Regions from separate parts of the Thioclava sp. F34-6 genome, predicted to be linked through region 1. Evidence: riboswitches for the same ligand, from Rfam matches in the RefSeq annotation. Region 1 holds a riboswitch; each other region holds the start of a gene.
The links. Region 1 has a riboswitch for thiamine pyrophosphate ahead of thiB (thiamine ABC transporter substrate binding subunit). Riboswitches for the same ligand answer to the same signal wherever they lie in the genome.
Positions count from the first base shown of each region.

Region 2: linked by a shared signal. The riboswitch ahead of thiC (phosphomethylpyrimidine synthase ThiC) and the one ahead of thiB (thiamine ABC transporter substrate binding subunit) in region 1 are both predicted to bind thiamine pyrophosphate.
Region 3: linked by a shared signal. The riboswitch ahead of thiM (hydroxyethylthiazole kinase) and the one ahead of thiB (thiamine ABC transporter substrate binding subunit) in region 1 are both predicted to bind thiamine pyrophosphate.

Region 1 is NZ_NBOA01000006.1:252,406-256,554, reverse strand. Features, by position in the region: gene B6V72_RS14440 (DUF4139 domain-containing protein) at 1-1,414, opposite strand, end outside; TPP riboswitch at 1,588-1,694, shown strand; gene thiB (thiamine ABC transporter substrate binding subunit) at 1,731-2,723, shown strand; gene B6V72_RS14430 (thiamine/thiamine pyrophosphate ABC transporter permease ThiP) at 2,699-4,149, shown strand, end outside.
Region 2 is NZ_NBOA01000007.1:306,929-311,077, forward strand. Features, by position in the region: gene B6V72_RS16440 (S8 family peptidase) at 1-1,386, shown strand, start outside; TPP riboswitch at 1,470-1,590, shown strand; gene thiC (phosphomethylpyrimidine synthase ThiC) at 1,705-3,501, shown strand; gene B6V72_RS16450 (FAD-dependent oxidoreductase) at 3,498-4,149, shown strand, end outside.
Region 3 is NZ_NBOA01000003.1:116,842-120,990, forward strand. Features, by position in the region: gene B6V72_RS06700 (PQQ-binding-like beta-propeller repeat protein) at 1-585, opposite strand, end outside; gene B6V72_RS06705 (cytochrome c) at 629-1,084, opposite strand; TPP riboswitch at 1,395-1,489, shown strand; gene thiM (hydroxyethylthiazole kinase) at 1,550-2,338, shown strand; gene thiE (thiamine phosphate synthase) at 2,335-2,949, shown strand; gene thiD (bifunctional hydroxymethylpyrimidine kinase/phosphomethylpyrimidine kinase) at 2,946-3,749, shown strand; gene tenA (thiaminase II) at 3,746-4,149, shown strand, end outside.

The DNA of each region.
Region 1 (4,149 bases):
CGATCACCCGCATCGGCCAGCCTTTGTCCGTCAGGTTCTTCACCTCGATCTCGACGACTTCGCGGCGCTCATTGGATTTCGAGATGAAGCCGCTGTCGCCCTCCATCGTGTCGGGCATGCGGCGGTCCACGCGAATGCCCTCGATCGGCCCGAAGCCAAGCGTCAGATCGTCACCCGCCGCGACCATCGGGAGATGCGACTGGCCGACCAGCGCGCCATCGGCATAGAGGTTCGCGGGGCCGGGCAACAGGATCTCGCCGGTCCCGTTCTTGCCCTCGGCCACGCGATAGGCCTGCGGATCGGTCAGCGGGGCGGCTTCGGCGAAGACCTCCATCGGGAGGGTCTTGGAATCGAGGCTCAGGCGGAGATCGTCGACCCCGTCGCGCAGATCGACCGCGCTCGGGTAATGGTAGGTCACCGTTTCGCCCTGCATCTGAAGATCGGCGCGGTCGCTGATCGCTGCCTCCGCCATCGGCGCGGCGGCGCCATCCGATGCCGCGAGGGAGCGCTTCATCGGCACCGGTGCGGGCGGCGCATCCGGGTCGCCGATGTGCGCGAGGCGCGGATAGACTTCGCCCGGCTCTGCGCGCCCGCCGGGGCGAGCGGTCGAGAGCGTCAGGTCGACGTTACGCCAGTCCTCGCCGGTGGCCTGATGGACCGAGACGAAGCGCTCCATATCCACCGCGCCCTTGTCGCGGTCCAGCCGCAGATCATAGGAGGGCTGCCACCCGGCATTGTTAACGTAAGAGGTGATCGTCAGCGTGCCCGAGCCCTGCACCTTCGCGCTGAGCATCTCTCGATCTTTCGCCGGGTTCAGCAGCGCATCGAGCGCCGCTCGCGCCTGCTTCACCGCCTCTTTCGCGGGGTCGAGCGCGGCTTCCGCGCGGCGCGCTTCCGCTTCGGCGGCGATTGCGCGTTCGGTGGCCGAGAGAATCTGATCCTCCACCATCTGCGCCAGCGCGCGCAGCTGTTCGGGCGCGGTGACCTGCGAGTCGGTGTTCTTGAGATATGTGATCTGGTCGCGTGCGGCCTGCGCCTTGGCGCGGATCACGGCCACCGCGTCTTCCTTTTCCGCAAGGGCTTCCTTTGCAGAGGCCAGCCGGTCACGCGCAGCCTTCACCGCTGCGCTTTCGGTTCCGCTGGTCGCCGGCGCGCGCCCTGAGATCAGGCTCATCGCGCCGATCTGCACACCGTCACCCGACACCCGCAGCGTCGAGATGTCGGTGCCTTCGGGAAACCCCGGAACCAGCAGGTCATGGCTGCCCTCGGGCGCCTTCACCTCCACCTGCCGCACCACCTGCGCGCCCTGCGGAAAGAGCGTCACGGCCGTGATCTTGCCCGGCACCTCGATCGTGTCGGCCAAGGCGGGCAGGGCGGTCGCGGCCATAAGGGCCGCCGTCAGGGTGATGCGCATCGGTTCCTCCCAAATCCGTTCCGGATCGAGCCTGCGTCGCCCCGCGCGCAGTTGCAAGCCATTGAAATCCGGCGCCGGTCGTCACTGGCGGGAACTCGCCAGAGCATCCGGGCGCGGATCAGGGGCGCGGTGCCTACTTACCCTTGCGCCCGCGGCCGCGCGCGCTTAGGTTGCGCCCTACCTCGGGGTGCCAGCGCAAAGCTGGCTGAGATGCGATCCGCGCGAACCCGTTGAACCTGAACCGGTTAAGACCGGCGGAGGGAAGGTAGCCGGATAGTCCGGCCCCACTCCGCCCGGCAAGCCCAAGGAGTGAGGCATGAAAACCCACCTGATGCTTGCGGGAGCCCTGAGCCTGATCGCCACGATGGCGGCGGCCGAGGACAAGCCCGTGCTCACCGTCTATGCGCCTGATTATTTCACGAGCGAATGGGGCCCCGGTCCCGCGATCGAGAAGGGGTTCGAGGCGACCTGCGATTGCGATCTGAAATTCGTGGCGGGCGATGTGCTGCCGCGCATCCTGCTCGAAGGAGACAAGACCTCCGCCGATGTCGCGATCGGTCTGAACACCGACGTGACCGCGAAGGCGCGCGCCATCGGCCTGTTCGCCCCGCATAACGAAGACACCTCCGACCTGACCATGCCGGTCAAGTGGGACGATCCGATCTTTCTGCCCTTCGACTGGTCTGAACTGGCCTTCGTCTATGACAAGACCAAGCTGAAGAACCCGCCCACGAGCTTCCAGGACCTGCTGGATGCGCCCGACGACGCCTACAAGATCGTCATCGAGGATCCGCGCAGTTCGGTCGCGGGTCTGTCGTTGCTGCTCTGGGTGAAGGACATCTACGGCGACAAGGCCGAAGAGGCGTGGACGAAGATCGCGCCCAAGGTACTGACCGTGACGCCGGGCTGGTCGGAGGCCTACGGCATGTTCACCGACGGCGAGGCGGATATGGTACTGAGCTATGTCACCTCGCCCGCCTATCACATCATGGCCGAGGACGACGACTCCAAGGCCGCCGCGATCTTCCCCGAGGGGCATTACTTCACCCCCGAACTGGTCGCGCAGCTCAAGACTTCGAAACATCCCGAGCTGGCGCAGAAATTCATGGATTACGTGCTGAGCCCCGATTTCCAAGGCATGATCGCGACGGCGAACTGGTCCTTCCCGGCGAAACTGCCCCACGATCAGCTGCCTGAGGTGTTCCAGAAACTCCCGATGCCCGACAAGACGCTCTACCTGGGTGAGGCCGAGGCCGAGAAACTGCGCGGTCCGGCGCTGGAAGAATGGCAACGCGCCTTCTCCAGATAAGAGGCACGCCCATCTGGGCGGTGCTGGCGGGTGCGGCTTTGGCCGCGCTTGTCCTTGGCACTTTGGCGGCAGTGGCGCTCCGGGCAGGCGGGCTGACCGGCTTGCGCGAAACCGATCTCGCCGCAATCCGCTTCACGCTCTGGCAGGCGGCGGCCTCGGCGCTGATCTCCTGCGCGCTGGCGGTGCCTGTCGCCCGTGCGCTGCATCGCCGCCGCTTCGCCGGGCGCGGACTGCTGATTTCGCTCCTGGGGGCTCCCTTCATCCTGCCGGTGATCGTCGCGGTCTTCGGGCTGATCGCGGTCTTCGGGCGGCGCGGGCTGGTCAATGCGGCCCTCGCCCCGCTCGGCATGGATCCGATTTCGATCTACGGCGCGCAGGGCGTCATCGTGGCCCATGTTTTCTTCAACCTGCCGCTTGCGACCCGGATGATCCTGCACGGCTGGGAGGCGATCCCGGCCGAGCGGTTTCGCCTTGCCGCGACCCTCGGCTTCGGCCCTGCGGAGGTCACGCGTCACCTCGAACGTCCGATGCTGCGCAGCGTGCTGCCCGGGGCGTTCCTTGCGATCTTCCTCGTCTGCCTGACGTCCTTCGCGGTGGCCCTGACCCTTGGCGGCGGGCCGCGCGCGACCACGGTGGAGCTGGCGATCTATCAGGCCTTCCGCTTCGATTTCGACATGGGCCGCGCGGCGAGCCTTGCGCTGGTGCAGGTCGCGATCTCGGTCGTGGCGCTGCTGATCGCGGCGCGCGCCACCCTGCCGTCGAGTTTCGGCGCGGGGCATGATCGCCGCGCCGCGCCGATCCCGCAGCTGTCCGGCGGGATGGGGCGTGCGCTCTTCGACGCGCTCGCGATCGGGCTCGCAAGCGCCTTCCTTCTGCTTCCCATCGGCACCGTTTTCGCCCGGGGCATTCCGGCGGTGGCCAACCTGCCCGAGATGGTCTGGCCCGCGACGCTGACCTCTTTGGTGATCGCGCTGCTCTCCACGGTTGTGACGCTCGCCATCGCCCTGCCGCTCGCACTGGTGGCGACCCGGCAGCGCTGGGCGGAGATCGCGGCGATGCTGCCGATGACAGCGTCGAGCCTCGTGATGGGCACCGGCGCCTTCCTGATCGCGCGGCCCTTCGTGAACCCGACGAGCCTCGCGCTGCCAATGGTGCTGCTCACCAACGCCGCGCTTTCGGTGCCTTTCGCGACCCGCATCCTGATGCCCGAGATCCGCACGCTGCAGGCCGATTACGACCGGCTCGCCGCCTCGCTCGGGCTGCGCGGCATTGCCCGGCTTCGTCTGCTGACGGTTCCGCGCCTTGCCCGGCCGCTGGGGTTCTCGGCGGGGCTGGCCGCGGCCTTCTCGATGGGCGATCTGGGCGTCATCACGCTGTTCTCGGATGGCCAGACCCGCACCCTTCCGCTGGCGCTTTTCCAGCTCAT
Region 2 (4,149 bases), on a different contig from region 1:
GTCGTGGCCGTCGACAGCAACCATCAGATCGCGAGCTTTTCCAACCGCTGCGGCGAGGCGATGAATTACTGCCTCGCGGCGCCGGGCGTGAACATCCTCTCGACCTATCCGAGCGATCTCGGCGGCGATTACGCCTACATGAGCGGGACTTCCATGGCGACGCCCTATGTCACCGGCGCGGTCGCGGTGCTCAAGAGCGAATTCCCCGAGCTGACAGGTCAGCAAATCGTGCAGATCCTCGAGACCAGCGCGACCGATCTCGGCGCGGTCGGAATCGACCCGGTTTATGGCTGGGGAGAGCTCAATCTGCGGCAGGCACAGGCACCTGCCGGGACGCTGAAGGTCGAGACGACCAGCTCTCTCGACGGCCCCTCCGTGCCCGCCGCCCAAAGCGCGATCAACGCAAGCCGCGGCGTGGCCGGGGCGCTGCGCGCGACGCTCTCCAACCAGCGAATGATCGTCACCGATGCCTTTGATCGGGGCTATCATGTGCCGACCAGCAGCTTCGTGGCGGATTACGCGGATGCCAGCGCCGCCCGAGCCGCGACGGAAGCCTTCGCGATGGGACGGACGGATGCGATCAATCTGAACGCGGGCACCGGCACCTTGTCACTGTCGCGCGGCGACGGTTCCGCGATTGCCGGAACAGGCTGGGTCGACAGCGCCGCGATGGCCGCGCCATACCTGAAATCTTTCGATGCCACATCCGCGCTGCATTACGAAATCGGCCTCGGCGACGGGCTGTCGGCGTCGATTTCGCAGGCAGGCGGCGGGGCTGGAGATATCACCTCGCATTACATCGCCGGCTCGCTCAGTGCCCGGTTTGGCGTTGGCAAGCTCTCGATGACCGTCGGCAGCCTGCATGAAGACGGCGGCTTCCTGGGAACCTCGGTGGGCGGCGCGTTCGGTGGCGGCCTGTCCAGCGATACCCGCTTCGTTCAGCTCGGCATGAACGTCGCCCTCGGTGACGGCACCTCTCTCGCGTTCACCGCGGCCAATGGCAGTTCGAACTTCTCCGGAGACGGTTTGCTTCGCTCCGGCAGCGGGCTGCACTCGAACGCCTATGCCGTGGGCCTGAGCAAGACAGGGTTTCTGTCCGGCGATGATCGTGTCTCCGTCGGGATTTCGACGCCGATCTCGCTTGCCTCGGGCAAGATGACGATGAGCGTGCCGACCGCCGTCGGGGCCGCCGTCGGAAACGCGCGCTCCGACAAGGTGGTGATGACGACCTCCTCGGTGAATATCGAAAGCGCAGCACCTCAGCCCGACCTTCAGTTCGGCTATTCGCGCACGGCGGGGATCGGTCGTCTCGGCGCGGGGCTTGTCTACGAACCCGGGAAGCGTTCCGCGATGGGGGTTTCGCTGGGATGGACGGCGCGCTTTTGAACCGCTGACGCCGGGCGCGCCGATCACGACCGCCGGATGTCACGCGGACGCGCCTTGCCAGGTTCGCACTTCGCTCCTACAACGGGATCACGCAGGGGAGTCCCGCTTAGGGGACTGAGAGGCTGACAGGGTGAAAACCCGGTGACGCGACCCTTTGAACCTGACCCAGTTGATACTGGCGTAGGAAGCTAGGCGAGCAGACCGGGAAGAGTCTTTCTCTCGTTGCGAGCCATGACAAAAGGCCGTTCGGCCTTTGGTTTCCCAAGCGTCTCTCAATTGGTGTCCTTTGAGATCGAATGCTTGAGGAGCACCGAAACGATGAACATTCCCAACCCCAAGATCACCACCGGTCCGCTGCCGGCGTCGCGCAAGATCTACGTCGAGGGCGCTTTGCATGAAGGTCTGCGCGTGCCGATGCGCGAGATCGCCGTGCACCCCACTGCCGGGGAAGCACCGCTGCCGGTCTATGACAGTTCGGGCCCTTACACCGACCCCGAGGTCACGACCGATATCAATGCCGGTCTCGCACCGCTGCGTCGGGCATGGATCGAGGCGCGCGGCGATGTCGAGAGATATACCGGGCGCGATGTCCGACCCGAGGATAACGGCTTTGCCCAAGGGGCGCGGCTGACGCCGGAATTCCCGGTCAGGCGGCAACCGATGCGGGCCAAGGGCGACCGCGCGGTAACGCAGCTGGCCTATGCCCGCGCAGGCATCATCACGCCCGAGATGGAGTTCGTCGCGATCCGCGAGAACCAGCTGCGCGAGGCCGTAGGACCGCGCGACGGGCAGGACTGGGGCGCGAACCTGCCCGATTACGTGACGCCGGATTTCGTGCGCGACGAGATCGCAGCGGGTCGCGCGATCATTCCGGCCAATATCAACCACCCGGAATCCGAACCGATGATCATCGGGCGCAATTTCCTCGTGAAGATCAACGCCAATATGGGCACTTCCGCCGTCACCTCCTCGATGGAGGAAGAGGTCGACAAGCTGGTCTGGGCGATCCGCTGGGGCGCCGACACGGTGATGGACCTCTCGACCGGGCGCAACATCCACAACACCCGCGAATGGATCATCCGCAACAGCCCCGTGCCGATCGGGACCGTGCCGATCTATCAGGCGCTGGAGAAGGTGAACGGGATCGCCGAGGACCTGACATGGGAGGTCTTCCGCGACACGCTGATCGAACAGGCTGAGCAGGGCGTCGACTACTTCACGATCCATGCAGGGGTGCGTCTGCACATGGTGCCAATGACGGTGGAGCGCGTGACCGGGATCGTCAGCCGGGGCGGCTCGATCATGGCGAAATGGTGCCTGCATCACCACAAGGAGAGCTTCCTCTACGAGCATTTCGAAGAGATCTGCGACATCTGCCGCCGCTACGACGTCTCGTTCAGCCTCGGCGACGGGCTGCGGCCGGGCTCGATCGCGGATGCCAATGACGCTGCGCAATTTGCCGAGCTGGAGACGCTGGGCGAACTGACGAAGATCGCCTGGGCGAAGGACTGTCAGGTGATGATCGAGGGGCCCGGTCATGTGGCCATGCACAAGATCAAGGAGAACATGGACAAGCAGCTGGAGTGCTGCCACGAAGCGCCGTTCTACACGCTCGGTCCGCTGACCACGGATATCGCGCCGGGTTACGACCACATCACCTCGGGGATCGGGGCGGCGATGATCGGTTGGTTCGGCTGCGCCATGCTGTGCTACGTCACGCCGAAGGAACATCTGGGCCTGCCCGACCGCGACGACGTGAAGACCGGCGTGATCACCTACAAGATCGCCGCCCATGCCGCCGATCTGGCCAAGGGGCTGCCCGGCGCGCAGCGGCGCGACGATGCGCTGAGCCGCGCGCGTTTCGAGTTCCGCTGGGAAGACCAGTTCAACCTCTCGCTCGACCCCGATACGGCGCGTGAATTCCACGACGAGACGATGCCGAAAGAGGCCCACAAGGTCGCGCATTTCTGCTCCATGTGCGGGCCGAAATTCTGCTCGATGCGGATTTCGCACGACATCTGCGCCGAGGCGCAGAAAGAGGGGATGGAGAGCATGGCCGCCAAGTTCCGCGAAGGCGGGGAGCTTTATGTGCCCCTCAAGGGGTCGGGCGAATGATCACCATCGCAGGCGGCGGCCTCGCGGGGCTGTCCTCGGCGCTCGAACTGGCGCGCGCCGGGGCTGCGGTGCGGGTCTTCGAGGCGGCAGAGGAGATCGGGGCGGGCAGTGTGTCGCGCTATGCGGGCGGGATGCTGGCACCGTGGTGCGAAGCCGAAAGCGCCGAGGAGGCAGTGGTCACGCTGGGCGCGCGCGCGGCAGACTGGTGGGCCGAGATCACGCCGGTCACGCGGCGCGGCACGCTGGTCCTCGCCCCGCCGCGCGACAGTGCGGAACTGACGCGCTTCGCCTGCCGCACCTCGGGCCATCGCACGCTCGATCAGGCGGCGATCACCGAGATGGAGCCGTCCCTCGCGGGGCGGTTCGCACGCGGGCTGTATTTCGCGGAGGAGGCGCATCTCGACCCGCGCCGCGCGCTGCGCGATCTGGCGCGGGCCGCGCGTGAGTCTGGGGTCGAGATCATGTTGGGAACCCCGGCCCCCGCGCAGGTGGATCTCGATTGCACCGGCTTTGCCGCCGACCTGCCCGACCTGCGCCCGGTGCGCGGCGAGATGGCGATCCTGCACTGCCCGGAGGTCGAGATCACCCGCACCTTGCGCCTGCTGCACCCGCGCATCCCGCTCTATCTCGTGCCGCGCGGGCAGGGCG
Region 3 (4,149 bases), on a different contig from region 1:
TGTCTTGGCGTCGAGCGCGAGAAGATTGGCGTCGAGCGTCGCAATGTAGACCTTACCGTAACCCACGGCCACGCCCCGGTTCACCGGGCCGCAGCAGGTCTTGACCTGCGAGACGTCATAGGTCGTGCTCCAATACGTCTCGCCGGTTGCGGCATCGACGGCCATGACCGTCATCTCGTTATCGACCATCGGTGTCGAGATATACATCACGCCATCGACGACGATCGGCGTGGTCTCGAAGCTGGCGACCTTTCCGGTCTGCACCAAGGCAACCGGGTGCAGCTTGTCGATATTGTCCGTCGTGATCTGGTCGAGTGGCGAATAGCGCTGGTTGCTGTAGCTCCGGCCATGCAGCAACCAATCGGACTTGTTGTCCTTGGCGGATCGCATCGCGTTGTCGTCGACAGCGACATTCGCCGAAGCGGGAAGCTCCTTCATCTGGGCGCGGTTCGTGTCGCTCGTGCCCTGGATCTCGTCACTCTGCTTCGCGTGCGCAAGCGCCGGCAGGGCCGCCACGCATACGGACAGGATCAGAGGTCGGACGGCGCCTCGCGAGGTCGCGGTGAATGGTGGCAAATGTGCCATGTTCGGTCCTCCTCTCTTGAAATGATCAGCCGCGGCGGTCGGGTCAGTCGCAGGATGACTGCGACGAGTCCGGCAACGGCTGCAGGTCCATCGCATCGATCGCTTTCTGGTCGATCGCGCTGTCCCCGGGTTTGAAACCGTTCTTGCAAAGCAGATAGGCGAATGTCTGGAGATACTGCTTGTCGGTCAGCTCGCCCGGGTCATCCTTGGGCATGTGCTTCGCGATGAAGTCGTATAGTTGCTTGCCGGTCATGCCGCTGTAATCGAGGCTGTCGGCGAATTTCTTGCCCGCCAGTGCGGGGCCTGCATCCCCCATCAGATCGCTGCCATGACAATCGGCGCAGTGCTTCTTGTACACGTCGTGGCCTGACGATGCCTGCTTGGATGTGAAAAGGGCCTGCTGGTCCGAAGAGCCCGGGTAGGCTGCGCTCGCGCAGAGGACAAGGGCGGTAACGAGGCCGGTCAGGGCCGTTCCGGAATGCGTGTCTAGACGTCTCATGCTAAAAAACCTCGCTCAATAATGCTGGGACGGAGCGGTGGGGGATATGGTTCCTCAACGGATGCAAGGTGCCTTTGTTCCATTCTGCTTTGCGGGCGTCAGGCAAACGGGGCTGCACCGAGCATGTTTCGGATGGGAAAGCGGATCCGAAAACGACGCCCGTATCTTCGCTCTTTCCGGCCTGCCATATGACGGCGACCAGAACCGTTCCGCCGTTCACGGATATGCGCTGGATGCTGATCGCGGCGAAGCTGTGGGCGCCTCGTCTGACCCGGCTTGACGGGCGGCGCGAAGGCTGTCACCTCTCGGAGCGAAGCGACAGGGGCGCTCGGGCAACCGGGCTGAGACGAACCCTTAGAACCTGAACCGGATAATGCCGGCGGAGGGAGGCGCGTGAGACGGTCAGGCGCGTTCCCGCCTTTGCCCCTCGCACTTCTCCTGATGCCCGCAGCCAAGGAGAGAGCGATGGAAGATCCCGGACAATATCTCGCGGCGATGCGGCAGACCGCGCCGCTCGTTCACAACATCACCAATTACGTCGCGATGAACGTGATGGCGAATGTTCTGCTCGCCTCCGGCGCCTCGCCCGCGATGGTGCATGCGCGCGAGGAGGCGGCCGAGTTCGCCGGACTCGCGCAGGCGCTCAGCATCAATATCGGCACGGTGTCGCCGCCCTGGGCGGAGGCGATGGCGGCGGCGGCCAAGGTCGCGAGCGCGCAGGGAACCCCGTGGGTGCTAGACCCTGTCGCGGTCGGCGCGACGGATTATCGGCGTGCGCTCGGTGCGCGGCTCGTGGAACTGCGCCCGACGGCAATCCGCGGCAACGCGTCGGAGATCCTTGCGCTTGCGGGCGAGGCTGGCGCGGGGAAAGGGGCGGATTCCACTGAGAGTGTCGAGACCGCGGAAGGCGCCGCACGGGCCTTGGCCCGGATGAGCGGGGCCGTGGTTGCGGTGACCGGCGCGGTCGATTTTGTGACGGATGGGGAGCGCGCTGCGCGGGTCGCGAATGGCCATGCGATGATGCCGCGCGTGACCGCTCTGGGCTGTTCGCTGACCGGTCTGGTGGCTGCGTTTCTCGCGGGACAGCCTCGCTTCGAGGCGGTCGTCGCGGCGCTGGCTTATTTCGGGCTCGCCGGGGAGAGCGCCGGGGCGAGTGTCTCAGGCCCGGGAAGCTTTCAGGTTGCGTTCCTCGACGCGCTCTATGCGATCGACGCCGAGGCGCTGAGCGCCGGAGCGCGGATCGAATCCGCATGATGATCCCGTCCATCTGTTTCGTCACCGACCCGGCCGCCCCGCAGCCGGTGGTCGCGCAGGCTATCGCTGCGGCTGAGGGCGGCGCGGGCTGGGTGCAGCTGCGCGACAAGACGCTCCCCGATGCGGAATTCGCAGCGCTGGCCCGGACGCTGGTCGAAGCGCTTGCCCCCTATGACGTCCCGCTGATCGTGAATGACCGGGTCGCGGTGGCCATCGAGATCGGGGCCGCCGGGCTGCATATCGGCCAGAGCGATGGCGACCCCGCCGCGATCCGCCGCCGGATCGGGCCCGACATGCTCCTAGGCCTCTCGATCGAGACCGAGGCGCAGATCGCCGCCGTTCCTCCCGGCATCGATTATCTCGGCGTCGGTCCGATCCATGCGACCGGCTCGAAGCCCGACCATGCCGCCCCGATCGGCCATTCAGGCTTTGCCCGGATCGTCTCGCGCACCGATCTTCCCTGCCTCGCGATCGGCGGGATCAGTGCCACTGACGCGCCCGCAATCCGCGCGGCGGGCGGTGCCGGTCTCGCGGTGATTTCCGCCATCTCGCGTACCCCTGACATGATGCGCGCCACCCGAACCCTGCGCAAAGCATGGAGCGACAGATGATCCCCAATATTCTCACCATCGCGGGTTCCGACCCATCGGGCGGCGCGGGCATTCAGGCCGATATCAAGGCCATCTCCGCCAATGGTGGCTACGCGATGAGCGTGATCACCGCGCTCACCGCCCAGAACACGCGCGGCGTGCAGGCGGTGAGCCTGTGCGACACGGCGCTGATCGCAACTCAGTTGGCATCGCTGCGCGAAGACGTTCGTATCGACGCGATCAAGATCGGAATGCTGGGCGATGCCGCGATCATCGAGACTGTGGCCGAGAGGCTGACCGGGCTCGACTGTCCGGTAGTGCTCGATCCGGTGATGGTCGCGAAAGGCGGCGATCGGCTGCTGGCAGAGGCGGCGGTGACCGCGCTGCACAGCCTGCTGCCCCGGGCCGATCTGGTCACGCCGAACCTGCCCGAGGCCGCCGATCTGCTGGGATGCGCCGAGGCGACGCGCTTCGACGAGATGCGCGATCAGGCCCATGCGCTGCGCGAGCTCGGGCCGCGTGCGGTGCTGCTGAAGGGCGGTCATCTGCAAGGCGACCAAAGCCCGGATCTGCTGGTCACGGCGCAGGAAGAGCTCTGGCTTGACGCACCGCGCATCGCGACGCGCAACACGCACGGGACGGGCTGTACCCTGTCATCGGCGCTGGCGACATGGCTCGGGGCAGGGGTGCCGCTCGCGGAGGCCACCCAGCGCGCGAAGGCGTATCTGAGCGCGGCGATTGCGGCAGCTGATCGGCTGACTGTCGGGTCGGGCCACGGGCCGGTGCACCATTTCCACGGATTTCAGGAGAAGAAGAAATGAGCTTCGCCCAAGACCTCGCGCAGGCGACCGCGCCGCTGCGCCGCCAGATCCATGACATGCCTTTCAATCGCGAACTGGCAGAGGGAAGCCTCGATCGGGAAACCTTCCAGGGCTACATCATTCAGGACGCACATTACCTCGAAGGCTTCGCCCGCGCGCTCGCGCTTGCCGCCGCCAAAGCCCCGGATGCCCCGACCGTGGCGCAGCTTGCGGGATCGGCGGCTGGAGCGATCGCCGTCGAGCGCGAATTGCACGCGCATTACATGGGGCTGTTCGGCGTCTCGGCGGAAGATTTTGCGCGGATCGAGCCTTCGGCGGCCTGCGATCATTATGTCTCTTTTCTGCTGCGCAGCGCTGCGATCGGCGATTTTTCCGAAGCGGTGGCGGCCTTGCTGCCATG